3 regions of the Paenibacillus sp. YSY-4.3 genome follow, and region 1 is predicted to be linked to each of the others. Evidence: predicted binding sites of a transcription regulator. Region 1 holds the regulator's gene; each other region holds the start of a gene.
What was found. Region 1 encodes Rex, which represses fermentation and respiration genes when NADH is low (regulators of the CRP and FNR family bind a similar motif). Its sites were predicted from a motif close to TTGTGAAATATTTCACAA; they were not measured.
Positions count from the first base shown of each region.

Region 2: ACYUJT_RS16330 (cytochrome ubiquinol oxidase subunit I) is a predicted target of Rex. The motif match lies at 7,579-7,596, and genes of this name have one in related genera.
Region 3: nirB (nitrite reductase large subunit NirB) is a predicted target of Rex. The motif match lies at 3,616-3,633, and genes of this name have one in related genera.

Region 1 covers NZ_BAABMC010000003.1:210,526-221,179, reverse strand. Annotated here, with positions in the region: gene panB (3-methyl-2-oxobutanoate hydroxymethyltransferase) at 1-64, shown strand, start outside; gene panC (pantoate--beta-alanine ligase) at 61-957, shown strand; gene panD (aspartate 1-decarboxylase) at 960-1,343, shown strand; gene ACYUJT_RS11710 (tetratricopeptide repeat protein) at 1,466-2,098, shown strand; gene dinG (ATP-dependent DNA helicase DinG) at 2,251-5,127, shown strand; gene ACYUJT_RS11700 (redox-sensing transcriptional repressor Rex) at 5,167-5,817, shown strand; gene ACYUJT_RS11695 (amidohydrolase) at 5,807-7,105, shown strand; gene ACYUJT_RS11690 (cell wall elongation regulator TseB-like domain-containing protein) at 7,137-7,622, shown strand; gene ACYUJT_RS11685 (hypothetical protein) at 7,831-8,364, shown strand; gene ACYUJT_RS11680 (AAA family ATPase) at 8,357-9,859, shown strand; gene ACYUJT_RS11675 (3-hydroxyacyl-CoA dehydrogenase family protein) at 9,995-10,654, shown strand, end outside.
Region 2 covers NZ_BAABMC010000004.1:428,238-438,891, reverse strand. Annotated here, with positions in the region: gene ACYUJT_RS16350 (X2-like carbohydrate binding domain-containing protein) at 1-456, shown strand, start outside; gene cydC (thiol reductant ABC exporter subunit CydC) at 1,446-3,332, opposite strand; gene cydD (thiol reductant ABC exporter subunit CydD) at 3,335-5,083, opposite strand; gene cydB (cytochrome d ubiquinol oxidase subunit II) at 5,083-6,099, opposite strand; gene ACYUJT_RS16330 (cytochrome ubiquinol oxidase subunit I) at 6,086-7,492, opposite strand; gene ACYUJT_RS16325 (copper amine oxidase N-terminal domain-containing protein) at 7,847-10,120, shown strand; gene ACYUJT_RS16320 (nitrous oxide-stimulated promoter family protein) at 10,275-10,654, opposite strand, start outside.
Region 3 covers NZ_BAABMC010000003.1:420,034-430,687, reverse strand. Annotated here, with positions in the region: gene ACYUJT_RS12780 (Gfo/Idh/MocA family protein) at 1-384, shown strand, start outside; gene ACYUJT_RS12775 (sugar phosphate isomerase/epimerase family protein) at 410-1,378, shown strand; gene ACYUJT_RS12770 (winged helix-turn-helix transcriptional regulator) at 1,630-1,947, shown strand; gene ACYUJT_RS12765 (FAD-dependent oxidoreductase) at 2,006-2,578, shown strand; gene ACYUJT_RS12760 (hypothetical protein) at 2,779-3,492, shown strand; gene nirB (nitrite reductase large subunit NirB) at 3,735-6,167, shown strand; gene nirD (nitrite reductase small subunit NirD) at 6,189-6,512, shown strand; gene ACYUJT_RS12745 (formate/nitrite transporter family protein) at 6,565-7,359, shown strand; gene ACYUJT_RS12740 (ABC transporter substrate-binding protein) at 7,567-8,934, shown strand; gene ACYUJT_RS12735 (carbohydrate ABC transporter permease) at 9,035-9,919, shown strand; gene ACYUJT_RS12730 (carbohydrate ABC transporter permease) at 9,919-10,654, shown strand, end outside.

The DNA.
Region 1 (10,654 bases):
TGCTGCCGATGAGAAAGTAGTGGATGGTTTGTACGGAAAAGGGAAGGTGGAAGGCGAGTCATGATTGTATTAACGGAGATCAGAGATGTCAGGGAGCATTTGCGGGCCGAGCGCTATGCCGCCGCTAAAGAAGGAAGGGAGCTTCAAGTCGGCTTCGTTCCCACGATGGGGTATTTGCATGATGGACATGCAAGCCTGCTGCGGAGCGCCCGGATGAACAATGATCTGGTCGTCCTGAGCATATTTGTAAATCCGATCCAGTTTGGACCGAACGAGGACTTTGACCGTTATCCGCGCGACAGCGACAAAGATATGGCGCTTGCTAAGCGCGAGGGAGTGGATATCGTATTCTTCCCGCCCGTGGAGGAGATGTATCCACAGCCGACGAAGACGAAGGTTCAAGTGGCCGAGCTGACGGATCACCTTTGCGGCGCAGCGCGTCCCGGCCATTTCGACGGTGTGACGACCGTAGTCAGCAAGCTTCTGAATATCGTGGCGCCAAACCGGGCTTATTTCGGACAGAAAGACGCGCAGCAGGTTGCGGTCATTACGCAAATGGTTACAGATCTCAATATGGATGTTGAAATCGTTCCTTGTCCGATCGTACGCGAAGAGGACGGACTGGCCCTTAGCTCTCGCAACGTATATTTGTCGCCGGATCAGCGCCAAGCGGCGCTGATCATCTCCCGCTCTTTGCGGCTGGCGGAGCAGATCGCCAGGGAGAAGGAGGCGGCCACGGCAGAGGATATCGTCTCGGAACTGGTTCGGAGTATTGAAACTGAGCCATCCGCAGTGATCGATTATGCGGAAATCCGCCGTTTTCCTTCCCTGGAGTCCGTTCCAAGCTCGATGCGGGTTAAGGACGCAGAGGGGAAGCTGCTGATTGCTGCTGCGGTCAAAATTGGGGCCACCCGGCTGATCGACAACGTTATTTTAACGATGGAGGGAGATAAATAGCCATGTTTAGAACGATGATGAAATCAAAAATTCACCGGGCTACAGTAACCGAGGCGAATTTGAATTATATCGGAAGCATCACGATCGATGAGGATTTGATGGAGACGGCGGATCTTCTTGAGAATGAGAAGGTGCAGATCGTAAACAATAATAACGGCGCGCGTCTGGAAACCTATGTCATACCGGGACCGCGCGGCAGCGGAGTGATCTGCCTGAACGGGGCAGCAGCCCGGCTGGTACAACCCGGAGACAACGTGATCATCATTTCCTATGCGCTAATGTCTGCGGAAGAGCTGCGAAGCCATAAGCCGACCGTCGTGTTCGTTGATGCGAACAATCGTCCCGTAGAGACCGCGAAAGAGGAAGTACACGCAACGATTCGTTAAGGCTGTGTTTTCGCGGCCTGCGTTATGCAATTAATGCCTTCGGGAATGAAAAGCCCCCCGGGAACAAAAAATGAACATAAGGCCTCGCACTGATTTCATTTTCGTTAAAGGGTGGGTTGCGGATGATGTTTCAACATGTGTTTGCGGAAATGAATGAAATGTTGGATGAAATTGCCCGGCATTACCCGATCGCCCAAGGGGCTCATAAGCATGAACTTGCCCGAAAGTGGCATCTTCTGCGGCAAATGAGCGATAGCATGATTGAAGAATGGCTTAATTTCGAGGAGAAGATGGGAACACTGCGCCAGTCCGGTATTAGTCTCGAAGAGAGATATGAGCTGGATTATCCGGAAATGAGTGCTGATGCTTTTGTCAAAGGCCAGGGATATTATAAACTGCTGATGTTTCCCCAGTCCCTGGATCAGTTCCAGGCCGTTCTTAAGGAATATCCGGACAGTTTGATCGGCCGCACTTATTTGGCGATGTGCCATCTCCATCTGGATGAAAGCGAAGAGGCTGCATTTTATTTTGAGGAAGTCTTAAGGAGTGCGCCAAATAAGCGGTTGCGTTCCATTATTTACAATGCGCTTGGCTGCATTGAGGCGAAAAGTGGGAACCGCAGCAAAGCGAGGGAGTTTTTCACACTTGCTCACCATAGCGACCCCAGCTTGCCTGAACCTTTAGCCAATTGGGAGGCCTGTCTGCACAGTACAGGGAAACTTCAGTATGGGACCCAGCTTACCAAGTTGCTGTAAGCGGGGCCGGATGGCAGAAGCGATGCGGGAATCCGTAGTTTTGCGGCGCATCGCTTCTTTTGTATTCATCTGTATTAATTTTCAAAACGTCCATCTTCTGTTATGCTGTTAAGAGAAATAGAGACTGGAACGAAAGGGACCATAGAACAGAAATGAAATATGCTGTACTTGACTTTGAGACAACGGGCAATCAGTCCTCCGATGAGATCATTCAAGTTGGACTTGCCATTATAGATGATAATTTGACCGTTTCCCAGGTATATCATTCGTTCATTAAGCCGACGATACCGATTCCTCCATTCATTACAGGATTGACGGGGATTACCGAGGATGATGTCAAAGATGCGCCGGACTTGGATGAAGTCATGATGGAAATGGTTCCGCTTCTAAACGATGTCGTGCTTGTCGGCCACAATGTAGCTTTTGATTTTAACTATCTGCAGAGCGCGCTGGACAAAACAGGTTACCTGCCATTTACCGGTCGTATTCTGGATACGATGGATTTCTTGAAAATATTATATCCCTCTCTCGGCTCATACCAGCTCGGGCTGGTATCCGCAGAGTTCGGCGTGGAACATGACCGCCCTCATCAAGCCGACAGCGACGCGCTTGCGACGGCTTATATATTCCTGAAATGCCTGGAGGAATTGAATGGTCTGCCGCTTCTGACACTGCAGCGGCTCGCTGATTTGTTTGCAGGAGAAGACAGCGATTTGGGCTGGTTCTTTGATGCGACACTGCAGGAAAGGCAGCTTCAGGGCGAACAGGATACGGATGGGTTTGCGTATTACCGCCAATACGCTTTGCAAGTGGAGGATTGGATGGATATTATGCCCGCTCGGGCCAATATGCTAGACAATCCGCTTGAGAACGTCAGCTTTGCAGAGTTTTTGGAGCAGGTGGGGGAGCGACTGCGCGCCAAGCTGCCTGGGTATGAGGAGCGTGAAGCGCAGAACATGATGTTAGCGGAAGTGATGCGCGCTTTCGATGAAGACAAGCACCTGCTTGTCGAGGCGGGAACTGGTACGGGTAAATCGCTCGGGTATTTGCTGCCAGCCATTTATCACAGCGTGAAGCACGATGAGAACGTCATGGTCAGTACGCACACTATTAATTTGCAGGAGCAGCTTCGCGAGCGGGATGTCCCCTTGCTAACGGAGGTTGTGCCATTTCCTTTTCGCGCGGCAGTATTCAAGGGAAGACAACACTATTTGTGTCTGCGCAAATTTGAACATAAAATAAGTAGAAGAGATTTTGTAGCTCCCAAAGAAGATGTCTTGACCGCGGCACAGATGATCGTGTGGCTCACCCAAACCGAAACGGGCGACGATGAAGAACTGAATTTGGGCAACCGCGGTGGCGATTTCTGGGAGACGGTGGCCAGCGAATCCGATTCCTGCCTAGGGCGTTCCTGCCCATGGTTTCGCAAATGCTATTACCACCGGGCCAAGCACGAGGCCGGCGTAGCTGATGTCGTCATCACGAACCATTCCAAGCTGTTTACGGATATCCAAGCGGGGCATCAGTTGCTGCCGGCATACGAACGCCTGGTCATTGATGAGGCACATCATTTGGAGGATGTGGCAGGAAAGCATCTGGGACTTAATATGAAATATTTCACGGTCGTGCACACATTAACCCGCCTGTTCAAGGACAGCAAAACAGGACAATTGCCTAATTTGAGAATGCTGCTGCAAAATACGCCCGGCGAAAAAACCGCGGATTGGTGCAGCGTGATCGACGGCATTTATCCTTCGCTGCTTGACGTGAAGGAAAGCTGGGATAAGCTGAGCGAAATGCTGTTCACTTTAATGCCGGAACGAAGCGATGCGGCTCCTGGCGACCCGGGGCAATTCGTTTTGCGCTTGCTGCCCCACAAGAAGCCTAAGGATTGGGATACGCTCAGCGCGCTTGAGAATCATATTTATGTGCTGCTGGGCGACATCGTCCGCAAAGGTGAACGGATGCTAAACGACATCCGTGACGAGCAGGATGACTATGGGGCGGACAGTTTGCTGACGGATATCAACGGCCTGTTCAAGGATTTGGCGACAGAGCGGGAAGCGATTCGTTTGTTCATGAAACTTGATGACGAAGATACCGTTTACTGGATCGAAGGAAACGGAAATTACCGCAGCCGGTCCTTGCAGATTTACGCAGTTCCAATCGATGTGAGCCAGCAGCTCAAAAACTATTTCTTCGATAAGAAGAAGAGCGTGGTCATGACATCGGCTACGTTATCCGTGGATAAGTCTTTCCAGTACATGATCGAACAGCTCGGATTGCAGGAGGCCGCTGACAGCGACCGGCTGCTGACGTCCATGCTCCCTTCTCCGTTCAATTACAGGGACCAGGCACTGCTCGTCATCCCGCGTGATTTCCCAAGCGTCAAGGGCAGTGTTGGAGATGAGCACTTCGTGAGCATGCTGGTGCGGTCGCTTGCCGATACTGCCGTAGCGACGCGCGGCCGGATGCTGGTGTTATTTACGTCATACCGGATGCTTCGTCAGGTATATGACCCGCTGAAGGAGCAATTATCCTCCGAGGGAATTACCGTCATTGGCCAAGGAATGGACAGCGGCAGCCGCACGAAGCTGACCCGGAGATTTCAGGGACAGGAAGCGTCCGTGCTGCTCGGCACGAGCAGCTTCTGGGAAGGCGTGGACATTCCGGGGGAGGCGCTGACCAGCCTGGCCATCGTCCGCTTGCCGTTCCAGCCACCGAACCATCCGCTGGTTGAGGCGAAGAGCGAGCGTCTTCAGAGGGAGAAGAAGAACCCGTTCATGAAGCTGTCTGTGCCGCAGGCCGTTATTCGCTTCAAGCAGGGGTTTGGACGTCTGGTGCGTTCTTCTCAGGATCGCGGGATAGTAGTAGTGTACGATACGCGCATCTTGGAATCATACTACGGAAAATATTTCTTATATTCGCTGCCTGGACCGAAAATGGAACATATGCCGATCGAGCAAATGGTACCAAGAATTTCCGAATGGCTGGACGTTCACGAAGTCCAAGAGGTAAAGAAGCAATAACCGTAATTCATATCGCACCATTATAAGGGGAGAAAAGCTATGAAATCAGAAAAAATTTCCGATGCGGTTGTACGCAGATTGCCAGTGTATTTGCGTTTCCTCAATGAGCTGAGTCTTCGTGAAGTGCCAACGGTATCCTCTCAGGAATTGGGCCAAAAGCTTGATCTTAATCCTGCGCAAATTCGTAAGGACCTCGCTTATTTTGGGGATTTCGGGCGCAAGGGCATCGGTTATGACGTGTCCTATCTCATTGAGAAAATCCGGCAGATCTTGAATCTGGATCAGCAGATTAGTGTGGCTCTTGTCGGGGCCGGTAATCTGGGTCAAGCGCTGTCTAACTATAACGCCTACTTGAAGGACAACATGAAAATCGTAGCGGTATTTGATGCTGCGCCGTCCAAAATCGGCACGAAAATCAATAATATTACCGTTCAGCCGATCGACGAGCTGGTGAAGACGGTACAAGTAATGAACATAAGGATCGGAATCATTACGGTTCCTGATTTCGAGGCCCAGCGCGTAGCGGATCAACTCGTTGCCGCTGGCATCGGGGCGATTCTTAACTTTGCGCCTACTATATTGAAGGTACCGGCGGAGGTAAGAATTCATGCGGCCGATTTCACGACGGACCTGCTCAGTCTTGCCTATTATTTGAATGACGGAAAGGAACTTACTTCAAATGAGTCGTAAACTGCTAATTACAGGCGGTACGTTTGCCGTTCTGGAAGAAAAAGAACCTGTCGTTAACGGCTATATGCTCGTTGAGGACGATCTCATTACCTATATCGGACCCAACCGGCCGGAAGGCTGCGAGAATGCTGAAGTTGTGGATGGAAGCGGTCTGTTGTTTATGCCCGGTTTGATCAATACGCACGGTCATGCGGCCATGTCGCTGCTGCGCGGTTATGGCGACGATATGGTACTGCAAAAGTGGCTCCAGGAGAAAATGTGGCCGATGGAGGCGAAGTTCACGGGCAATGACGTGTACTGGGGAACCGCGCTATCCGTGCTGGAGATGATCAAGGGAGGAACGACGACCTTCCTCGATATGTATGATCATATGGATCGGGTCGCGCAGGTGACGGAAGAATCCGGTATCCGCGGGGTGCTGATGCGCGGGGCGATTGGGCTGTGCCCGCCTGACGTACAGAAGCAGAAGCTGGATGAAGCGGTTGCCTTCGCCCGGAATTGGCACGGTAAGGCGGACGGCCGGATTACGACGATGATTTCGCCGCACGCGCCTTATACCTGCCCGCCGGATTACATTGAACAATTCGTGCAGGCTGCACATGATCTCGATTTGCCGATGCATACGCATATGTCGGAGACACGGGCTGAGGTGGAGCAAAATGTCGCTGATTACGGGGCAAGGCCCGTGGAGCATTTACTCAAGCTGGGCATGTTTTCACGCCCGACCCTTCTCGCGCATGGCGTTCATTTAACGGATGAAGAGATTGAAGTGCTAGCTGCTCATAAAGTAGCTATTTCGCACAATCCGGGCAGCAACCTGAAGCTGGCTAGCGGCGTAGCTCGGGTTCCTGAGCTGCTGAAGGCAGGGGTTACTGTTTCGCTCGGAACCGACGGCGCAGCGAGCAACAACAACTTGGACATGTTCGAGGAGATTCGCCTCGCTGCTTTGATTCACAAAGGAGTAACGGGCGATCCGACGGCCGTTCCTGCGCTGGAGGCGTTGCGGATGGGAACTGAATACGGGGCAAAATCGGTGTTCCTTAATAATACGGGCAAACTCGCCGCAGGAATGAAAGCGGACTTCATTGCCCTTAACACGGAGCAGGCGCATTTTGTACCGAGAACCGATTACGTCTCCCATGTCGTGTATTCCGCCGGACCGAAAGATGTGGAGCATGTATGGGTCGACGGGAAACAGATTGTGAAGCATGGTGCGTGTCTCACCCTGGATGAAGAGCGGATTCGCCATGAAGCTCAGGCGGCTTTCGAAGGTCTGTTATCCAGATAGCCTCAAGCTTGTTTAGGAAAGGAAGAGAAGGTTGAAGAAGAGAACCAAATGGATACTGCTTTCTATCCTCATCCTGCTGCTCGTACTCTTTGGCCTTCATCGTTTTTATGTCTATGTCATGCAGCATACTTGGAATGAGGAGTCAGCAGCGATTCAGACGGCTAAGCAGCAAACGGGCATCGTATCGGTCGACAAGACGTGGAAATCGGTGTGGGACGAGATATGCTGGGTAGTCCAGGGGAAGAACGAGAACGGAGAGGACCTGATGGTCTGGCTGCCGGAAAGTGGAGAACCTCATGAAGAGCTTCTGTCTGGCGGAACGAGCGAGCAGCAAATCAGGGAAATTGTCAAGAATGAGCTGCCGGGAATCAGAATCGTCAGGCTCATGCCGGGCATCTATGAGGGCGAATACGTATGGCAGCTTTTTTACAAGGAGAAGGAGCATCATTACTATCAATTTTTCAAGTTTAGCGACGGCTCGATTCTGCCTGATAAATTTACGCTGCCGAACCGTTGATTGTGGTGCGGCAACCAAGAAAGAAGAAGAACCTCGCTCTATTGAGCGAGGTTCTTTGTTATTTCCTAAAAATTTTAAATATATTCATACTTTGGCTTCGATATTGCATGTTCAATATGTTATACTCTTACTTGTAGCTTGTGATAGATCAAAGTATATCATTTCATGCAAGTATTTATATATATATTAGGATAGGAGGAAGCTGCGAATGAAATTACGTATCGGACAAACTGTTGCTATCGCTGCTGTCTCTGCCGTATTGTTGTTTGGTGGTTGGTTTGCCTATCGCCAATGGGCGATTGAGGCTCCGTTCCAAAAGTTGGTCAAGCAATATGAGGGCGTGAATCATGTTCAATTCAATATTACCCCGAAAGAGGTAGGGTTGAAACTTGACCTTGCTGCGGGGACGGATATGGGCGGACTAATTCGTCATATTGAGAAAGACGGCAAGAAGCTGCTGGGCAACCGTAACTTAAAGCTGGAAGTGACGGATCATTCGACGCCGGATTTGGACAAAATTTGGAGCGAAGCGCTTTTTTCTGTTGCTCAGGCGATGGAAAATAAACAATATACCGAAATACAGCGTACGTTGGATCAGTTGGAGCAGCAGCACGATGCGCTGCAAGCAACCGCTGATATGGATAATGAGAACGTCTATGTAACATTAACCGCTGGAACTGTTAGCAAGTACGTTATTTTACCACGCGTTCCGCAGAAATTGGGGGTGTGGCCGAATGCGTAAATGGATGTGGGAGGTCATTGCTGGAGTCGTTCCTGTATTATTGATTTTTATGGCTTTTATCGGCTTCAACGTAGTGCCGCTTATCGTCGCTCTTTTGATGGTGGGCGGGGTATTCACTGTGCTTAAAATGCGCGGAGGCATTGCGATCGGTGCAGCCCAGGAGCGGAAGCGGAAGAAGGCGGGACCGGCCAAACTCACCTTCGAAGAAATCGGCGGCCAGGAAAGTGCGAAGCAGGAGCTTCAGGAAGCGCTTGATTTCATGGTGCGTCATGAGGAAATCAAGCAGTTCGGCATTCGGCCGATCAAAGGGATTTTGCTGACAGGCCCTCCGGGAACGGGCAAAACACTGATGGCCAAAGCTGCGGCCCACTATACGAACGCTGTCTTCGTTGCCGCATCTGGCAGTGAGTTCGTAGAGATGTACGTCGGGGTCGGGGCAGGGCGGATTCGTGAGTTGTTCAAGGACGCGCGAACGCGTGCCGCTAAAGAGAACAAAGAGAACGCGATTATATTTATCGATGAAATCGATGTGATCGGCGGCAAAAGAGAAGGCGGCCAACAGCGCGAATACGATCAAACGCTGAATCAACTGTTGACGGAAATGGACGGTATTTACTCTACGGAAGCGCCGCGCATTTTGCTCATGGCGGCGACGAACCGCAAGGAAATGCTGGACAGCGCGCTGCTGCGCCCGGGGCGATTCGACCGCCATATCCAGGTCGACTTGCCGGATAAGAAGGGCCGCATGCATATATTGGAACTTCACGCCGACAATAAACCGCTGCACGAAAGCGTGAGTATGGAGAAGGTCGCCGAGGAATCCTTCGGATTCTCAGGGGCCCAGCTTGAGAGCGTGATGAATGAGGCTGCAATATATGCGATGAGAGAAAATGAGAAGGAAATCGAGCAGCGTCATTTATCGATGGCGATTGACAAGGTCATGCTCGGTGAACGGACCGACCGGGTGTCTACGGAGGAAGAGAAGCGGCGCGTAGCGATTCATGAGCTGGGTCACGCGATCGCCGCTGAGGTCGTGGCGCCGGGAAGCGTGAACCAGGTTGCGCTGAGTCCGCGCGGTAGAGCGCTTGGTTATGTCCGGCATAATCCGCAGGAAGATAAGTATTTGTATACGAAAGCATATTTGGAAGGCCAAATTATTATCGCTCTGGCCGGGGCGGCTGCCGAAGAAATCTATTATGGGGAGCGAAGTACCGGTTCCAGCAATGATTTTGAGCAGGCGATCAACATCGTGCATACAATGATGACCTCCGGGTTAACATCACTCGGCATTGTCAACATGGAGATGATGACCAAAGAAGTGCTCATGAAGGAGAACGCCGCCATTTTGGACGATCTTGCGGCTCGTTCAAAACAGCTGCTTCTTGATCATTCGGCAGCGTTCGACAAGTCGCTAGAGATCCTTTTGCGTGAGGAACGCCTCTCCGGGGAGCAATTTAGATGTCAATTTGGTGACAGTGTTCTTTTACCGGCATAATTCATGTGCCGGTTATTTTTTTTACTTTTTGTCCGTGCTAAGATATTATTATATGTTGGGTATAAAACATTGTATTATTCGACATGAAGGGTACAATATTATGTGTAGACGATGAAAGGATGGAGCGAGAGAACCATGAACTTCAAAAGAATAGGTGTCATCGGCGGCGGTACGATGGGTCAGGGGATCAGTGAAATGCTGGCAGCCAAAGGACTCGATGTACTGCTCGTGGAGGAAACGCCTGAAAAATTGGACCATGCTTATAATATGATAGAGACGAGCTTGGATAAGCAACTGGAGAAATGGGCTATAACCAAGGCCGAGAAGAAGTTGATCTTATCCAAAGTTCATAAAGTAACTCATCTTGCCGAACTCGGTACCTGCGATATGGTGATCGAGACCATTTCGGAGGATTTGGATGCCAAAAAAGAGGTGTTCAAACAGTTGGATCATGTGTGTCCGAGCAATATCATTCTGGCCAGCAACACGTCCACGCTAAGTTTGACGGAGATCGCCGGCTCGACAATGTATCCGGAGCGCGTGATCGGCATGCACTTTATTTATCCTGTTTCCAAGATTAACCTCGTGGAAATTATCCGCGGACTGAAAACCTCGGATACGACGTTTGAAGAAACAAAGCATTTCGTGGAGGAAGTTGTCGATAAACGCGGCATCATGGTGTATGAATCGCCAGGATTCGTCACTTCCCGCATCATTTGCGTCATGATTAACGAAGCGCTGCACGTGCTTGGCGAAGGCGTTGCTACGGCAGAAGACATCGACAGTGCCATGCGC
Region 2 (10,654 bases), on a different contig from region 1:
GCCGGTAATATTAAGGTGCAAATGTACAATGGATCGGTAGCGAACGTGACGAACACGCTTAATCCGCGGATTAAGCTGACGAATACCGGCAGCCAGGCCATCAATCTCTCCGACGTCAAGCTGCGTTACTACTACACCATCGATGGAGAGAAGCCGCAGACTCTGTTCTGCGACTGGACGCAGGTAGGCAGTTCCAACGTGACGGGCACCTTCGTCAAGCTGCCGACTGCCGCAAGCGGAGCGGATTACTATGCGGAGATCGGCTTTACGAGCGGAGCGGGCAGTTTGGCGGCTGGCCAAAGCATCGACCTGCAAATTCGCATCTCCAAAAACGACTGGAGCAATTATTCGCAAAGCGACGATTACTCCTTCGATTCTGCTTCGACTTCTTATCAGGATGCCCCGCGAGTCACCGGCTACGTAGCGGGTAGCCTGCAGTGGGGAACTACACCGTAAACCGGCTGGCGAGATTGAGCTGACTTGTGCCGTGATCCGCGCGGGCCTTTTGCTGAACACGTATGAGCGGCGTGCGGTGCAGAAGGCAACCTTACTGAAATGCCCCTATGTTAGGCTGAGTCCTAGCATAGGGGCACTGTCATTCTAGCGAGGTTCTTTCTAGTTGATATTTTTCTACCGTTCAGGATTGATGCAAAAATACATCTTTTGGAGAAAATCATGCCCTTACATGCGTATATTTCTGCAAAAGCGGCTCGGCCCTTTAAATAGAAATCTACCCCAATACCTTTTTATTTCGTAACACTTTATTTGATTAATTTACAGTGCTATATAAAATTCAGAGAGATTCCTTAATTGCAACGCCCAACTTGAAAGTGGAGTGAGACATTCTTTTTAAACTACCATCCCAACTCCCCCACATATCACCGAATAAATCACTCACAAATTGCGAGTTTCACTTTCCAGAAGCTCAACTAACCATTCATGGACCAATTAAAAGCGGAATGTATTTTATACAGTTAGTTAAGCTCTTTGATCAAAAATACATGCGCTAAATGTAAAACATGCAGTTAGTTTGCCCGAATGAAGCTAATTCGTCAAAATAGCTTAAAACTAAATGTAGGTTTTGCAGTTAGTTCCCTCTAAAACGGCCAGAACCGATGAACTAACTGTATGAAATACATCTAGTTACCTAGTTACCTAGTTACCTAATTGGCCTAGTTACCTTGTCCTGACCATCTAGTAGTTTAATTTACTTGGAGATACAGACCCCGGTTCAATTAAGGGGCCTTGTAGAAAGTGCAGCATCGTGCCAACAATATTCGCTTAAAATTAACATTGTGAGAAAACTCCTGCACTTTCGCATCAATTTGTCTCATTTGGCACCTAAAAGGAGAAAAATCCTGCATCTCTGCAGGATTCATCATCAGCGGCAACAGGAGTGTCAATTAAGAGGTGTAGTAAAGTAAAGTAAAGTAAAGTAAAGTAAACTAAGCTATATCCTCCGGGCGGTCCAGCGCATAAAGGCTGCGATATCGCGGCTCCCGCGCCAGCAGCTCCTCATGCGTGCCGCGCATCAGGATCTCGCCGTGCTCCATAAAGACGATCTCGTCCATCATCTCCGCGCCGACCAAATGATGCGTGACCCACACGAGCGTCTTGCCTGCTGTCGACCGGAAGATTGTCGCCAGCAGCTCGCGCTCTGTACGCGGGTCAAGCCCCACGGTCGGCTCGTCAAGGACCAGCACCGGCGCATCCTGCAGCAGGATGCGCGCGAGCGCCACGCGCTGCCGCTCTCCGCCGGAGAAGCGCTGCCCGGTCTCGCGCATCGGCGTGTCCAAGCCCGCCGGCAGCGTGGCGATCAGCGCGTCAAGCTGCGCTTGCTGCACCGCCAGGCGCAGCTCCTCCTCCGCGGCGCTTTGGCGCCCAAGCCGGATATTGTTCGCTACTGTCGTATCGAACAAATGCGGGCTTTGGTTCAAGACGGAGATGACCTTGGAGATGTCATCTCCAAAATGCGCCGCCGGAACGCCGTTGATCTGCACGCTGCCCTCCACCGGCGCGATAGCGCCCTGGATGAGCTTCAGCAGCGTAGATTTGCCCGCTCCGCTGCGGCCGATTACCATAACCCGCTTGCCTTGCGGAAGATCAAGCGATACATCACGAACAGAGTACGCGATGCCCTCAGCAGAAGCTTGCCCCTCCTTCTGATCACGCTCATTCTGCATGATCCGCCCAGCATCATAGGCAAAGGAGACGCCCTGCAGTTCCAAATGCACGTCTCGGGTCCGGGAAGCCTCAAGCACAGCAGCCACCCTCTGCTCGCGCAAAGCCGATTCCGCTTGAGTCCCATCCATAGCGGCGTCCATAGACTTTGCCAATGCAGGCTCCGAAATCCGGTTCAATCGGCGCAGCGATTCCTGATACTGCGGCGTACGCTCGATCGCTTCGGACAGAGGCAGGAACGCATCAGCCAACGGAAACGCGACGAGCACAAATGCCGCAATCAGCACGGGGTCAATCTGCCCAGCCGCCGCTTGGCCGCCCGACCAATAAATCATCGATACGACGGCAATCCCGACAACGAGCTGCCCGATCAGGCTTCTCCATCTCGCCCAGGCGCGCAGCTTGCGCTCCTTGCTCGCTACGGCATCCTCGTCATGCTCATAAGATTCGAGGAACTCCGCAGGCCGGCCGCTGATCACCCAGTCGCCGATACCCATGACCGCATCCGTCAGCTTCTGATATAATCCCCCCCGCTCCCGCTTCACCTCCGCATTCGTGCGTCTGGTCAACATCAGCGAAATATACGGCAGCACGGCAACGAGGATAAAAATATACCCCGCCACCAGCAAGGCGAACAGCCAGTCGAACTGCCCCAAAGCGATGACGGCGATCCCATAGATGATCACAGCAATAAGACTCGGGAAGACCGTACGGATATACACGTTCTGCAGTTGTTCGATGTCGTCAGCCAGCACGCCGAGAATATCCCCTGTGCGGTAGCGGGAGCGGATAAACAGCGCTTGAGGCTCTAATATGTTGTACAAGCGGACCCGCATTTTGGATAAAATCCGCAGTACCGCATCATGTCCGACCAGCCGCTCCACGTAATGAATGACCGCCCGGCCGATCCCGAACGCCCGAATGCCCACGATCGGCACGTATACGAGCAGAATGTTGTACGGCTGCAGAGACGATTTGGAAATCAGAAAACCGGAAGTAAACATAAGCATGCTGGCCGCTAGAATCGTCAGAGTACCGAGGATCAAATACAAGGCGAAGCGCCCGCTGTAGGCACGGAAATACGGAGTAATCCATTGCTCTAGCCCGGCAGAGCTCTTTTCACGATTCCAGTCCATGGCGTCCTCTCTCATGCTCACAATATCCCCTCCCGGTGTGATGTTAACAAGCGATAATATGCGCCCTTTCTTGCGACCAGTTCGTCATGGGTGCCTATCTCAGCGATCCGGCCCTGCTCCATAACGATAATGCGGTCCATGTCCCGCATCCAGTGCAGGCGGTGGGTCGCCAGCAGCACAAGCTTGCCCTCAAACAAAGGCAGCATCGTCGCCTTCAATTCATATTCCGTCTCGATGTCCAAATGTGCTGTCGGCTCATCCAGCAGTAAGATCGGCCGCTCGCTGAGCAAAGCGCGGGCCAGCGCCACGCGCTGCTCCTGACCCCCGCTCAAGGGCCGCCCTCCCCCGCCGATAGGCTCATCATATCCGGCGGGCAGCGAAGCCGCCAATATGCCAAGCCCTGCAGCGGCAGCCGCCTGCTCAATCTCCGCACGGGATGCCCCGGGAGAATAGAAGGCAATGTTCTCCGCCAGCGTGCCGCTGAATATATAAGGATTTTGCGGAATGTACGTAATCTGCTTCCGCCACTCCGAGCTGGCAAGATCCCCAAGCTTCACGCCGTCCAGCTCGATCTCGCCTTCCGTTGGGCGCAGGAAGCCTCCAAGCACATCGATCAGCGTCGATTTGCCGGCCCCGCTCTCGCCGATGATCCCGATTTTGCCCATACCGCTCAGCTCAATCCCGGCGTGATCCAGCGAAGGCAGTGAAGGCTGACCCTCCTCCTCTTCATGCCGCACCGTCAGCGAGGACAGCTTCATAATGCTGTCCTCCCGCCACTCCAGCGACGCCCCTTCGGGGAGCTGCGCCAAGGCAGCCTTCTCCGTATTCCCTTCAGCGATGATCGCATTCATCGCTTCGCCAGCTTCCTTGCCATCCAGGGTCGCATGATAATCCGCTCCGACCATTCGGACAGGCAGGAAGTACTCCGGCGCCAGAATCAGGATCGTCAGTCCCGTCAGAAGCGTCATGTTCCCGTCGATCAGGCGCAGGCCAAGGCTGACTGCCACAGATGCGACCGACAGCATCGTGAAGAAGTCCAGGGCGAATGAGGACAGGAACGCTACACGCAGCGTCCGCATCGTCGCGGAGCGATAGGAATCGCTCACTCTCTCGATTGACTTGCTGTGCCACTTGCTGTGCCCGAGGAATTTCAAAGTCTCCAACCCGCGCAGCGAATCCACGAAATGATTCGACAAGGTACGGTACGATTTCCACTGGCGATCCATCTGCTTGCGCGCAGCCAATCCCACGAGAATCAAAAAGGCGATGAGAATCGGCAAAGTGATGATCAAAATGACGGCCGCCGTAATGTCGAGCGTAAATACGTACAGCAGAATAAGCGCCGGCGTCATCCCGGTAGCCAGCATCCGGGGCAGGAACAGCTCCAGATAGTTGCGGAACTTCGTCACCCCATCCAGGACGAGCGTAACCAGGTTGCCGGTGCCCTCTCTTTTAGCAAAACGGGGGCCCAGCTCGAACAGCTTCTCCATCACTTGCTTGCGCAGCTCCTTGCCCGTCCGCTCCGCGAAGCGGTAAGCCATCCGCTGCTGCAGCAGCGCGGAAATTTGCCGGACGATAAAAGCAAGCAGGAACAAGACGGCCCCGCCGAATTGCTCCTGCAGCTTAGCGCCGGCAAACAGGGCGGAGATAACCTCCGCCAGCCATTTGGCCTGCAATATGATAGCGATGCTCTGAATGAGGGTCAAGACACCGATTCCGGCAAGAACCGGCTTGATCCCTTTGAACTTCATTAAATCGCGTCCCATTAGTACTCTAAATGCTCCTTCTCGTTTATGCGTTTATGAAAGACGAAGTAACTCCAAATTTGGTAGCCAAGTACGAATGGCAGCAAAGTCAGCGCAACGATCGTCATGATCTTTAATGAATATGGACCGGACGCCGCGTTGTGAATCGTCAGCGAGTAAGCTTCGCTGATCGAGCTGACCATGACGCGCGGGAACAAGCCGATAAACACGGAAGCGATGGACAGAGCGATCAACGTGCCCGTCATGCCAAAAGCCCAGCCGTCTCTCTTCTTGCTCATAAACCGTCCGGCTAATAGGAAGGCGCCTACGCCAATCACCGCGATCAGCGCCAGCGGCAAGGCACGAACCTCGAAGACATCCGTTTGGAAGTACGTCATCACTCCAAAGATGACGAGCACTGCCGCCAGTGGAATGAGCAGCTTATGCGCCAGCTTGCGGGCCCGTTCCTGCAAGCTGCCTGTCGTCCGCAAGGTCGTGAACATCAAACCGTGAACGAGACACAGCACGACGACGGTAATTCCGCCCATCAGCGTGTACAGATTAACCATATCGAATAATCCGGCTTTCATCTCCATGTCGCTGTCGATCGGCAGCCCTTTGATCAGGCCGGAGAAGACGACGCCGAGCAGAAACGGAGGCAGCAGGCTTCCCAGGAAAATCGCCAGATCCCAGGTGTTCTTCCAGCGCGTGTTCTCCACCTTGCCCCGGAATTCAAAGGCGACCCCGCGGCCGATCAAGGCCAGCAGCAATACGACAAGCGGTGTATAGTAGCCGCTGAACAGCGTGGCATACCAGTTCGGGAAGGCCGCGAACATTGCACCGCCTGCCGTCAGCAGCCAGACTTCGTTCGCATCCCAGAAGGGACCGATCGAGTTGATCATCACCCTTCTCTCCATATCATTTTTGGCCAGAAACCGAGTACTCATCCCTACCCCGAAGTCAAAACCCTCAAGGAAGAAGAAACCGATAAACAAAACTGCAACGAGGATGAACCAGAGCTCATTAAGAGATAGCATGGTATCCCTCCTTACCATATGGATCTGCCGATTGCTCATCATCGTTCACATTGTCGGCATAAGGGCCTTTCTTAATCACTTTGACGAATAAATAAACCATGACTGCAGCCAATACCGCATAAATAGCGGTGAACGAAATAAGTGAGAACAGAATCTGTCCTGAGGTGACGCTCGGCGATATACTGTCCTCTGTCCGCATATAGCCGAACACCGTCCACGGCTGACGCCCGATTTCCGTCATAATCCAGCCAGCTGAATTCGCAATAAACGGTAGGGAAATCGCCCACAGCATGATACGGTAATACCATTTATTCGGACGATCCAGCTTTTTGCGCCATGCCAGATACGCGCCATACATGCCGAGTACAATCATTAGCGATCCCGCAGCAACCATAATACGGAAGCTCCAGAAGGTGGTTCGTACGGGAGGAATATAATCCCCTGGTCCGTAGGTTTGCTCATATTCAGCCTGAAGCTCGTTCATCCCCTTAACTTCACCAGAGAACTCACTATAGGATAAGAAACTGAGCAGATAAGGAATTTTAATCTCAAATGTGTTTTCACCCGTCTTCGGATCGATATGTGCATAGACCGTCCACGGAGCCGGGTCACCACTTTTGCCCCACAGGCTTTCAGCGGCTGCCATTTTCATTGGCTGGGTTTTCACCAAATATTGTGCCTGCTGGTGACCATACAATGCTGTACCAAACGAGGCAATTAGGCCAAGTATGACTGCGATGGTAAACGACTTTTTAAAGAACTCCACATCTTGACGTTTCAACAGCTTGTAAGCACTAATCCCCGTAACGACGAATGCCCCAGTTGCAAATGCACCCAGCACCGTGTGCGGGAATTCCACCCACAGCTGACCGTTGCTGATCAGCGCGAAGAAGTCGTTCATTTCCGCCCGCCCGTTATTGATCTCAAAGCCGACGGGACGCTGCATAAACGAGTTTGCCGCCAAAATCCAAAAGGCTGATGCAACCGTGCCGAGGGATACGAGCCAAATGCTGAGCAAATGTACTTTTTTGGATAGACGATCCCATCCGAAAATCCACAACCCGATAAACGTCGATTCCATGAAAAAGGCGAATAGCGCTTCGACGGCCAGCGGAGCACCGAAGACGTCGCCTACAAAGCGCGAGTAGTCCGACCAGTTCATGCCGAACTGAAATTCCTGCAGAATCCCGGTTACGACCCCCACGGCGAAGTTGATGAGGAATAATTTGCCCCAGAACTTAGCCATGCGCTTGTAAATTTCTTTCCCCTTGGCCACATACATCGTTTCCATGATCGCGATGAGCAACACCAGACCTATGGACAACGGCACAAAGAAGAAGTGAAAGATTGTTGTTGCCGCAAATTGGATACGCGCAAGCATTACCGGATCCATAAAATACACCCTTCTTTCATCTTTGGTTTCACTATTGTGAATTCTATCACGGATTTATGAAAACAAACGGACAAAAAGTAATCGTTTTGTGACAAGAATCACATGATACTGTGTCCATTGTGTTAACGGAGCTGGGAAACCGCATCATGACAAGGTTTTTTCGATACATTTGCATTTGTGGAGATATTGTGAATGGGCGTTTTAGCAACGACAGCGATTAGTATCTTTTGCCTTTGACCGTAACTTTTCATCCCTATGAAGCGTCTAAACATGAGGTACCGAAAGCTGGAAGTGGCTGCGTACTCATTTATATCATTCGTTCAAATATTTAATAGAAGGAGTCATTATATCACGATGAAATTGAAGAGTATTTCCCTAGCTGCTGCGCTCCTCGTCTCACAGGGCGCATTGGCTGTACCTGCCGTCCTGGCGCAAGCGCCCATTTATGGTTCAGTCGTCCAGGAGGAGAACCTGCCAATTGATCAGGTACATACTTTAACGAATGCAGTAGCCACCGGATCTGCGGATTCGAACGGCGCATCGGGGCAAAGTCCAGCAGGCGCAACTGTGCCGGGCAATACCGAATCCGACAATGCAGAACCTGGCATGATTAACGGAGGATCAACCGAGCCGCAAGCTCCAGAAGCTCCTGGAACTCCACAGAAAACCGATGAAACGACAGGCAACCCAGCGCCGGATGCTTCCGTGCCGGGCAATCCGTCCGACACCTCCGCCGATAATTCGTCTGCTCCGCCAAGCGGAGGAGGCCAGCTTATTCTATATATGAACAGCACGCGCATGGAGCAGGACGGCCAGGAGTACACCTCGTCCCAGCCTATGACCGTGAAGGACGGCGTATCCTATGTCAGCATTCGTTCCCTGGTCGACCGGGTCGGCTATCAAATCGCCTATGACTCGAAGACGAAGGAGACGATTATCAAATACGGGGACGATGAGCTCCGCTTCAAGACCGACAGCAAGACCTACCGCGTGAACGGCAAAGCGATGACGATGAAGGGCGCAAGCTACCAGGACAAAGATGTGTTCATGGTGCCGCTCACCTCCATCACCCAAGCCCTCAACATTTCTTATAAAGTAGAAGGCAAAAAGGTCATTATGCAGCTGTCCACCAAACCCGTTGCTTCCTTCACTGTGCTGAACGACAAGATCATAGCCGGTGAAACGACGGTGCTCTATCAAACAAAGTCCTCCTCTCCTAAAGGCGTGCAAATCGTCGATGAGAGATGGGAAGGACGGCAAGACATCTTTACGTCGGCCGGCACTTACACGGTTTCCTATTCTGTCCAGGATGCCAATGGAGAGTGGAGCGACCCTTACATCCGGACGATCGTCGTTGCCAATCCGAATGTTCCCCCTGTAGCCCAGTTCAAGACGAACAAGGACGAATACAAGATGGGCGAGCCGATTACGATTACCGACCTGAGCTATGACGAAGACGGCGAGATCGTTGACCGGCAATGGATGAACAACTATCCGGCTTTCTTTACGCCGGGACCGGTCACCATCCAATTGATTGTCACGGACAATGACGGGGCCTCCATGAAAATTGAGCATACGATCAATATCACGACGGAGACGCTGTATACGAAGGATGAATTCTCCAAGCTCTTCACCCCGATCGGCAGCAACTTTACGATCAACGGTGGAGAAGCCCTCGGCTACGAACGGCTCTCTTACACTTATTCGACGGAGCCGTATACCCTGTTCAAGGATAATGGCCCTGAGCCTGTATACTCCGAAGGTGTGCTGTACCGGGACACGATTAGCGGCCTTACTCGGGTTATGACACACCATGTCAACAAAACCGAAGAGAAGGGCAAAGTCTATATTATCGCCAAAAATAACAACGAGGTTCCGGCCAAACTGGAAATCATCACCTCAGGCATGGCCGGCCCGGATATTTATGCGGAAATTACCGGAACGAAATCCGTTGCCCGTTATTTCGAAAATTACAAGAACGACAGCAAGAAGCAAACGATCACGCTGGCTCCCGGTGAGAGCAAAATCATCTTCGATGATATGACCAAGTTAGCGATGAAGCCTCAGGAGACGATCTCTTTCCTGGGCGATCTTTACAGCGACTCGCCAATCGAGTACACCAGCGTCTTCGTCAAAGACGGCCAAGACCCACTCGCAGTCGTTGACACGCTGCCGGTGCTCGATCCGATTCAATCGGTCATGCGCGGCACATTTACGGATTCCACGCGGATATTCGAGCATTACGAAACGATCGGCGGCAAGAACTACCGCCTGTCCCTAACGGATAATTCCGCCGATCCTTTCCAAATCGGGGCGGACACGGTGCTGGGCGTATCCAGCGTCAATGCGGGCAACTACGGTGTTATCTATAAAATCAAGCTGCGCGTAGCGCCCCGCACGCTGATCACGTTCAATCCGCGCGGAGGATTGTATATGGGAGCCGCTTTGATCAACGGCAACCTGGTCAGTTTCTCCCATACGGGCAAAGACAATGTTTCCAGTCAGACCAGCGTACTGCATCGTACCGGAGATTCCGAGGAAATCGTAGAAATTTGGACGACGCCGTCCTCAGGAAGCAACTTGCCATTTTCGATTCTGTTCATGCCTCTTCCTGAAATTAAGCACTGATAACTCATATCTATATAATAAAACAGCCACCCCTCGCAGCAGCATTGCTGCATATCGGGGTGGCTGTTCTATTTGACGATCAGTACATCCGAGTCATGCCGGGATGTAGTGCAGCTCGAACCAAACGATTGTTGCGCTACATGTCGACAGACATCTAGCTGCTGCGGCGGGTCCTGCCATCTATGACATGGCGGAAAGCTAGCCAGGGGTGCTTGAACAGCATCCGAGCCCCAGCATAGCGCATGACCCGCTTAATCTCCTCCCGTTCCTGCGGGGCGTAGCAATGGACCGGGCAGTTCGCGCAGGTCGTCTTCGCTTCGCCAAAGCGGCAATAAGTTAGCCGCTTCTGGCTGTATTTATACAAAGTAATGCATTCATCGCATAAGAGTTTCTTTCCCATATCCATTACCGTATGTCGCTTCTCCGCCTTCGGGTGCACACCCTGACAATAAATCAAAATCATATGGGCAGCGGTCTCCTTCTCACGGCGGATTCGCGGCCCGTCCTGCATTGCTGCTTTCGCTTCAGATGTCA
Region 3 (10,654 bases), 210 kb from region 1:
TCGGCGTTTGGCTTCATTACGATGAAGAACGGGGCTACTATCATGCTGGAGTCCAGCTGGGCGCTGAACGTGGTGGAGACGGGCGAAGCGAAAACGCTGCTCTGCGGTACGGAAGGCGGAGCCGACATGAAGGACGGCCTGCGGATCAACGGAGAGAAGCTGAGCCGCTTGTACGAGACGAAGGTTGACTTGGGCGCCGGCGGCGTAGCTTTCTTCGACGGCGAGGTAGAGACCGATTCCATCCGCGAGGCAAGAGCTTGGGTTGAGGCGATTCTTGAGGATAAGGAGCCGCTCGTTAAGCCGGAGCAAGCGCTTGTGGTCACCGAAATTCTGGAGGCGATCTACACCTCCGCGAGAACTGGCAAAACGGTATATTTTGACTAATTTAATGGGCTAAGGAGGTTCATCCATGAAACTAGGAGTATTTCTCGTTCTGTTTGGCGGACGTTCATTGGAAGAGGCGCTGGATATGGCCGCAGCGCAAGGGCTGAAAGCTGTGGAAATCGGGACCGGCGGGTATCCCGGCAATTCCCACTGCAATCCGGACGTGCTGCTTGAGGATAAGGCGGCTTTGGAACGCTTCAAGAAAGCAGTGGAATCGCGGGGCATGATCATCAGCGCCCTGAGCTGCCACGGTAATCCGCTGCATCCGCAGAAGGCGATCGCCAAGGAATTTCATGATGTGTTTGTCAAGACGGTACAGCTGGCAGAGCGGCTGGAAGTTCCGGTTGTAAACACATTCTCGGGTTGTCCGGGCGACCATGAGGATGCCAAGTATCCGAACTGGCCGGTAGCCCCTTGGCCGAACGACTATCAGGAAATACTGGACTGGCAGTGGAAGAACAAGGTGATCCCTTATTGGACAGAATGGGGAAAATACGCCGCTGACCGGAATGTAAAAATCGGTCTGGAGCTTCATGGCGGATTTTCCGTTCACACGCCGGGCACTTTGCTGCGGCTGCGCGAGGCCGCAGGCGAAGTAATTGGGGCTAACCTGGACCCGAGCCATATGTGGTGGCAGGGCATTGACCCGGTACAGGCGATTTCCATTCTGGGCCGGGCCGGAGCGATTCACCATTTCCATGCCAAGGATACTTCTGTAGATCCGATCAACGTCAATATGCACGGCATTACGGATATGCAGTCGTACACGGCAATGATGGACCGGGCATGGCAGTTCCGTACAGTCGGATACGGCCATGATCTTAAGACATGGAGCGACATTGTCAGCGCTCTTCGCTTGGTAGGATACGACTACGTAATCAGCATCGAGCATGAAGACGGGTTAATGTCAATTGAGGAAGGTTTCACGAAGGCGGCACGCAACTTGCAGGGAATCATTATCGAGGATTCCGCCGCCGATATGTGGTGGGTATAATTGGTTAAGGAAGCAGTATACTAGAAATAGCGGCTACCGCCTTGGTAGCCGCTTTTTATTAGGTGGTCTGTAACAAGTCGGAAGGTATGAAGAAATGGAACTTAAAGCGGATTCACTCCGCGCTCTTTTTACGGTATAATCGAATATTATCCCAGTGTTCACGGTGTAGAAAATATGTTAAGGTTGATATATACTAACTAAACGTAAGTTTTTGGCTTTCCGAGTCCACTCGGGTAGAGAGGTGAAGAACAATGGAAGATGCGCATCATACGTTGTGTCCGCGGTTCGAGTCGGCATTCTCGATCTTGGGCAAGCGCTGGAACGGACTGATTATCCATTCGTTGATGAGCGGGCCGAAGCGGTTCAAGGACATTTCCAACTTGATCCCGTCGATGAGCGATAAAATGCTGTCCGAACGCATGAAGGATCTGGAGAATGAAGGTATTCTCGTACGCCATGTATATCCGGAGACGCCGGTGAGAATCGAGTACGAGCTGACGGAAAAAGGGCTGGCATTGGGTCCGGTCATGGGCGAGGTTCAATGCTGGGCCGAGCAGTGGATCGAATAAGCTTCGTGCCGTTACCTGTGACGGATCGGCACGAATAATAACGAAAGTGGGTGTACTTGTGGCTGAGGTCATTGTGATCGGAGCAGGGCCAGCGGGAGCCAGCGCAGCTTTGTTCCTGGCAAAGGCAGGGAAGGAGACCCTCGTGCTTGACAGCAATACGAGCATGACGAAACGGGCATGGATCGAGAATCATTATGGAGCTGGAGGAATATCCGGTCCGGAGTTACTGAAAATTGGACGTGAACAGGCGGAGAAGTTCGGGGCCAAATTCATCGAAGAGAAGGTAACGGTCATTGATACCAATGGCGGTTCGAAAGTGACCGTAAAGACGGAGTCAGGCCGCAGCTTTGAAGCATCCCATATTATTCTGGCTACGGGCGTCCTGACCGATTTGGCCAGCTCCATCGGGCTCGAACTGAAGGATGGCACAGAGCCGCGGATCAAGACGGTGATCCAGACGGATGGTGCAGGAAGAACGAGCAAACCGCGGGTATGGGCAGCGGGCACGGCTGCCGGGGTCAGCGTCCATACGATCATTACCGCAGGCGACGGAGCTAAAGTGGCCATCGAATTAATCAGTGAGCTCAATGGCGAACGCTATGTTGACCACGATGTGCTAAAAAACGAATAACAAAGTTATCATGCTATTGTTTAAGAACGGGCTGCCCTGATAAGGGGGGCCTTTTTTTGTTTAGGAAGCTGTTAGTTATGGTTCTATCATATGCGTTGTAAAGCGGATTGATCCGACATTCATGTTTGAGAACTGCAGTCGAGTCCGTTATGCTAGAAAGAGAATACTCAATTAGGCATTTACGGAAAGCAGGTGCAGACATGAACTACAAAACGGGTATTATTACGATTATGACCATAATCCTCACTCTGCTTGGCACGGGCTGTACGGTGCAGACTATAGAGGAGCCTCCGGCTCCGGTGGAACAAAAACAAGAGCATGATGACATTACTTTAAAAATAGATGGAAGTACTTTGATCCCGGATGTAACGAGCAGTATCCATTTCGACTATATGGAGGGACTTACCGTACGGCAAGCGCTGGAGAGCAGCCAGTCGATCCAGCTTATGAATGAAGGCAAGGGGATTTTGTCCGTCGGGGACGTAGCGCTGGATACGACATTGGAATGGGGCGTCCAATTAAACAAGAAGGATCTGAAGCCGGAGGACTGGAACACAAAGCTGAAGAAGGGCGACGTTATTCTCATCTATGTCAAGACGGTGAGCAGCGAAGCGGATCTGACAGAACAGGGAGCGCTTATTTTAACGGTGAATCACGGCGTCGCCGGCGGCGGGGAACGGCTGCATTACGTGAAACGGTATGAAGATAACATTACGGTAAGGGACTTGCTGAGAATGAGCGGAATCGTCACATTCAATTTGAACAACAAGCAGATTATCGCAGTTAATGGACAACAGCCAGGCATGCATGAGGTGTGGATTTTAAAGGTAAATAGTAAAGAGCTTAAAGAGAACGGTTTGGAAATGCGCCTTAACCCGCATGATCATGTGCAGTTGGAGCTGATCAGAATTTAATCTGGATATCTTGTTCTTCATTGAGGTGTCCCATTTCGCGAAGATACCGCCAAAAGTTTCAGCAGAGGCAATCTTCGCGAAATGCAAGATGCAAGCGGGGACGCAAGAAAAATGTGACAGTTTTTGTGATAATATTCACAATTAATGTGAATGTAATCACAATGTCATTTAAATTTTAATTATATAATTACATCATGAATGGGAAACCGAAGGCTCTAGTTAAGAAGGAGGCATTCCTCGATATGAATACTCATAAACCCAAACTGGTCGTTATCGGTAACGGGATGGCCGGAATCAGTACAGTCGAACAAATTCTAAAGCTGACAACACAATTCGAAATTACGGTATTTGGCAGCGAGCCGCATCCGAACTACAATCGCATCATGCTCTCCTATGTACTTGAGGGAAGCAAGACGATCGACGATATCGTGCTTAATGACTGGCAATGGTATGCCGATAACGGTATTACGCTGCACACGGGAACCAAAGTCGTACAAATCGACGAATCCCACAAGGAAGTAGTGACGGAAGAGGGAATGCGGGTTCCTTATGACAAGGTTATTATCGCAACAGGATCAAACTCGTTTATTTTGCCTATTCCCGGCAGCGACAAGCAGGGCGTCATCGGCTTCCGCGATATTGCGGACTGCAATCAAATGCTGGAGGCGGCCAAGACGTATAAGAATGCGGCCGTCATCGGCGGGGGACTGCTTGGACTTGAGGCGGCCAAAGGGCTTGTGCAATTGGGCATGGACGTGACGGTCGTCCACTTGATGGAGGACCTGATGGAGCGGCAGCTCGATCATCAGGCGGCGCTTATGCTGCGCACAGAGCTGGAACGTCAGGGCATCAAGTTCAAAATGCAGGCGCAGACGGTTGAATTGCTTGGCGGCGAGAGAGTGAGCGGCCTTCGCTTTACCGACGATACTGTGCTGGACGCGGATTTCGTCGTGATGGCCGTAGGCATCAAGCCGAACGTCGAGGTGGCCAAGAACAGCGGTATTGAAGTGAACCGCGGGATCGTCGTCAACGATTACATGCAGACATCATTGGAGGATGTATATTCGGTAGGCGAGTGCAATGAGCATCGCGGTGTATGTTACGGCCTCGTGGCTCCGCTCTTCGAGCAGGGAATGGTGCTGGCCAAGCATATTTGCGCCGTAGAAACCGCCGCCTATGAAGGTTCGATCGTATCCACGAAATTGAAAATCTCCGGCGTGGACGTTTTCTCGACCGGCGAGTTTATCGACGGACCCGAGCATACGGTTATCGCGAGCAAGGATGACTGGAAGCGCACGTACAAGAAGATATTGCTCAAAGAGGGCGTCATGGTTGGCGCCGTACTATACGGGGATATCACCGATTCCGCGGAGCTGCAAAAGCTGATCAAGCAAAAAACCGCTATGACCGACGAGCTGTACAATACGTTGATGGGCTCGGGCTGCTGCGGCGGTGGGGGAGCAAAAAAATCGGCCTCGGTCGAAACGATGGCCGACGATGAAATCGTATGCGGCTGCAACGGGGTAACGAAAGGGAATATTGTCGATGCGGTTACGAACCAAGGCTTAACGACCGTGGATGAGATCAAGGCCTGCACCGGTGCGACCCGTTCGTGCGGAGGCTGCAAGCCGGTCGTCGAACAAATTCTGCAATATGTGCTGGGAGACGGGTTTAAAACCGCAGCGAAACAAGGCATCTGCGGCTGCACCACGCTGAGCCGCGACGAAATCGTCGCCGAAATCAAAGTGAAGGGGCTGCAGACGACCAAAGAGGTCATGAATGTCCTTGGCTGGAATCAGCCGGAAGGCTGCTCGAAGTGCCGTCCAGCGCTGAATTACTACCTGGGTATGATCTACCCGGACACCCATGAAGACGAGAAGGAGTCGCGCTTCGTGAATGAGCGGATGAACGCCAACATTCAGAAGGACGGAACGTATACGGTTGTGCCGCGGATGTATGGAGGCGTAACGACGCCGGAGGATCTGAAGAAAATCGCCGATGTCTCTTTGAAATACGATGTTAAGGTGGTTAAAGTGACCGGCGGGCAGCGTTTGGATTTGATTGGCGTGAAAAAAGAGGACCTGCCGAAAGTGTGGGAAGAACTCGGCATGCCGTCGGGATATGCTTACGCGAAATCGCTGCGTACCGTTAAGACTTGCGTAGGCTCGCAGTTCTGCCGCTTCGGCACCCAGGATTCGATGAGCATGGGAGCGCTGCTGGAACGCAAGTTCGAGCGGATCGACTACCCGGCCAAATTCAAATTGGCCGTCAACGGCTGCCCGCGCAACTGCGCGGAAGCTTGCACGAAGGATATCGGCATCGTCGGCAACGACGGAGGCTGGGAAATCTTCATTGGCGGCAACGGCGGCATCAAGGCCCGCCTGGCAGATTCGCTCTGCAAGGTGAAGACGGATGAGGAGCTGATCGAGGTATGCGGTGCCGTCATTCAATATTATCGGGAGACGGGCAATTATTTGGAGAGAACCTCGGAATGGGTCGAGCGAATCGGCCTAGCGCAAATCAAGGCTGTAGTCGTCGACGATTTGGGCAATCGCCAGGCGTTGATGGAGCGCGTCGAGTTTGCCTTGAAGCAGGCGGAAGAGCCATGGAGCAAAATACTGAACGATCATGACAGCCGCAGCAAAATGTTCCACAGCGTAGAAATGAAGGGATAACGATCGGAGAGGAGAATGGATATGGGAGCAAAGCAGGAGACCATGCACCATGTAGGCACGCTGGAACTGTTTATGAAGCAGATCGGGCGGGTGGTGGAATTAAACGGCGAGCAAATCGCCGTATTCCGCGACTCCGGCGACCGCTTATACGCCGTGGAGAATAAGAACCCGCATCCGAAAGGCGGGCCGCTGGCCGAGGGCATCGTGTCGGGGCATTATTTATACGACCCGCTGTACGATTGGAAGATCGACCTGACTACGGGGCTGGTTCAAGCCCCGGACACTGGACAGGTAAAGGTGCATACGGTGACAATAGAGGACGGCAGCGTCTGGATCAGCGCATAGGACCCTACACGCGTTTTATAAGAAAGATGGGAGCAAAGGGGAGAGAACTGTTATGTATACGCAAAATATAGAGGCGATCATTGAAGCGGCAGTCAAGAAAAGAGACGCGATGCGGGAGAGCCTACCGAGGTACATCGTATCCGCCTTGCTCGCCGGTGCCTACGTGGGGCTCGGAATCATTCTCATCTTTAGTCTCGGAGCTCCGCTGGCCAAAGCGGAATCCCCTATTCAATCGCTCGTTATGGGAGCGTCCTTCGGGATTGCCCTCACCTTGGTCGTATTTGCCGGCTCGGAGCTATTTACGGGCAACAACATGTTTTTTACGATCAGCACGCTGGCTAAGCGGACGACCCCGGGCGACACGTTGAAGAACTGGGCGATCGTGTTCCTTGGCAACTTGGCGGGAGCGGTGGCGTTATGCCTGCTCATCGTCGGTTCAGGTTTGTTCAAGGCTGCCGGACCAGAGCATTTGATCTTCGCCGCCTCCGCGAAGAAGATGGCTGCTCCGATATCAGAGCTGTTTTTTCGCGGAATATTGTGCAACTGGCTGGTCTGTCTGGCGCTGTGGATGGCGAACCGGGCCAAGGATGACATTTCCAAGCTGGTGCTGATTTGGTGGTGCCTCTTTGCCTTCATTGCCAGCGGTTACGAGCATAGCGTCGCGAATATGACATTGCTTAGCCTCTCGGTCCTGCTGCCGAACCATCCGGAAACCATTTCGATTGCCGGCTGGCTGCATAACATGATTCCTGTGACATTAGGAAATATGGTAGGCGGTATTGTATTTGTGGGCATGGCTTACTGGTTCATCTCCCCCGTGCGCAAGAACAGCGGCGTTTCGAAATGATGAAGTCGTTATAAGAATAAGGCGCTCCACCGGCTGATCGCGGCTGGGGGCGTCTTTTTTTTGCTTTGAGCAGGGCGGCGGGCGCTTGTGATGAAGTCCATAGAAATATCCCCTCTAATAGTGGATTTGTCATCCTTACAGGCCGGAAGCCTTATTTTATAATGAGGGTGCAAAGAAATGCTACTCATTTATTAGGGAGGTCAAACAGTGAGAAAAAGTCTGATTATGATGTTAAGTCTGATTTTCGTGGCCGGTGCTCTGGTGGCGGGCTGTGGAAAAAGCAACAACGCCGTGGAGCCGGTAAATACGGGCGCCAATGGCGGGAATGCGCCGCAAAACAGCAAAACGGAGCCATTTGAGCTGAAAATGCGCCACATCGAAATCGGGGAGCCGAACAAAAAACGCTTGGCTCGCTTGGAGGCCGTTAAGAAGAAGACCGAAGAGCAGGTTCCTGGTTTGACGCTCAAGCTGGACGGCGTGGACAGCGAGGTTAACCGGAAAGACAAGCTTAGAAGTGAAATGGCCGCTGGCAATCCTCCGGATATTTTTGATGCCTTCGGCAGCCCGGATATCGGCGTATACGCCAAAGAAGGCTTGGTTCTCGACATCGGTCCTATTCTGGAAGAGTTGAATTTGAAGGAACGCTTCATCAACTTGGATCCTTGGACATACGATGGTAAAATATACGGCCTGCCAAAGGGCGGATCGATCGAAGGATATTTCTATAATAAAGAGTACTTTGCTGCGAAAGGGCTGGAAGTCCCGAAAACGCTAGCAGAATTGGAAGCGCTTGCCGATAAAGTGAAGGCTGACGGCAAGGTTCCTTTCGCCCAAGGCTCTAAGGATGCATGGGTACCACTCATGACAACGAATAATCTGTGGTCGTACTATGCGGGAGCTGATTTCACGGCAGGATTCAAGACCGGGGAATCGAAATGGAACGATCCGAAAATGGTTGAGGCCGTGAGCAAGCATCAGGAATGGGTGAAGAAGGGTTATTTCAAGAAGGGTGAGCTCGGCATCGACTACAACAGCCAGCGCAACCAGCTGCTAACGGATGAAGCTGTCATGATGTACGACGGTTCCTGGGCTTCCTCGGTGTTCAACGATGAGGTAGGCGCTGACGGCAAGAGCAAGTTTGGCTTCTTCGTCATGCCTCCGCTGAATGAAGGAGACGGCTTCAGCTCGATGGTTGACTCGAACAACGGCTATGGCTTCTCCGCGAAGGTGGCGGAGGATCCACAGAAGCTGGAAGCAGTCAAAGCGTTCATTAAGGTCTTTTTCAGCGATGAAATTCAATTGCAAAGTCTGAAAGAGGACGGATTACTGCCTTCCATGATTTTGAGCGAGGAAGATCTATCGGCCAATGCGGCTAATGACCTGGTTAAGGAAATCATTCTGCGCATGAATGAACTAGAGTACAAATGGCCAGCGTTCGACGCCTTGGTGCAGGCAGAGGTTAATACCGAGCTTAGCAGCGGTATCCATCGCGTCATCGAAGGCGTGCAGGATCCGCAGGCCATGCTTGACGCCTTGCAAAAAGTACAAGACGAAGCGAATGCAGCCGGAGAATAACGGCGTAAATTGACATGTGGAGCACCCCAGGCTAATCCAGGTGGTGCTCCTTTTCACAGCATAGCCGCATTGCAACTAAGTAAGAAGCTGGAGGGTTTTTATGAATAAGGCGATGAGAAATCCGCTGATGTATGCGTTGTTTCTGATTCCTACCTTTATCGGTATCCTATTATTTTTCATTTATCCCGTCATCAATGCCGCATTTTACAGCTTTACCGACTGGAACGGGATTGCCAAGACGTACAACTTCACCGGGTTCGTAAACTATACGAAGGCCATGAGCCAAAGCGCGTTTTGGGTATCGGTTCGAAATAACGGTTTCTTTATTCTGTTTTCTGTTTTCATCCAAGTTCCGCTGATTATCCTCTTCTCGCTCTTAATCGCGAACGTCAAGAAGCTGAAGGGGTTGTATAAAACGGCCGTGTTTATGCCTTCCGTCATGTCGACGGCGGTGATCGGCATTTTGTGGGGATTCATTTATGAACCGGATATCGGGCTGTTCAACAATGTGCTCGGACTGTTCGGCATCGAAAAAGTTTATTGGCTGTCTGATCGGAGTTGGGCCATGATCTCTATCCTGATCACGAATGCTTGGCAATGGACAGGGTTCTATATCGTCATGGTGCTTGCCGCGATTATTTCCATTCCGAAGGAGCTGGATGAAGCGGCGATGATTGACGGAGCGACAGGCTTCCAGCGGGCCATGCGGATCACGATGCCGCTTATCATGCCAATCGTGTCGGTCGTCATTATGTTGTCGATCGCCGGCGCCATGAAGGCGGCGGATATCATTATTGTCATGACCAAGGGCGGACCAGCTGGCTCCACTGAGGTGATGGCCACTTATATGCTGAAGCACTCCATCACCAGCTTTAAATATGGATACGGGAACAGCATCGCGGTCTTGATTTTTATTTTTACACTTATTATTACTGCGCTTTATCAAGTCCTTGTAGTGAGAAGAACGGAAAGGATCGAATATTGATGACAAAAAAACTCAAGGGCAGCCTGGCTCATATCCTATTGATGATTTATTTGCTGGTCATATTGTATCCGTTCTTGTTCGTGTTGTTCTCGTCGGTCAAGACTGACAATCTGGCGATCGCCAAAAATCCGTTCGGATTTCCGAAGGAATTTCAGTGGTCGAATTACGTGGAAGCCTGGGTCAATGCGAAAATCAGCACTTACTTCCTGAACAGCTTGTACATTGCCGTCATCGCTGCCGTAGCGACGATTATCATGGCTTCCATGGCCTCCTTCGCGCTTACCCGGATGAGGTTCACGAAGCTTAGCCCGATGCTGCTTCAGATTATCATTCTTGGCATACTCATCCCGGGCAACGCCTTGCTGCTGCCGGTATACAACCTGATGCGCTCGACGAACCTGCTGGATACACACTGGGCATTGCTCATTCCTTACGCAGCGAATTCTATCCCTTTTTCGGTCGTGATTTTAACGGCGTTCATGAAATCGCTGCCTAGCGAGATCGAGGAGGCGGCCGTCGTGGACGGGCTGAGATCTCCCGGCATCTTTGCCAGAGTGGTGATGCCGCTTACTGTTCCGGCGCTCGTGACCGTCTTTATCGTTAATTTCCTTGGCAACTGGAATGAATTTTTGCTTGCCAATTACTTTCTGTCCGAGGACTCGCTCAAGACGCTCCCTGTGGGGATGGTAGGCTTTCGTGACGCATTCAGCATCAACTATGCGCAAATGTCCGCGG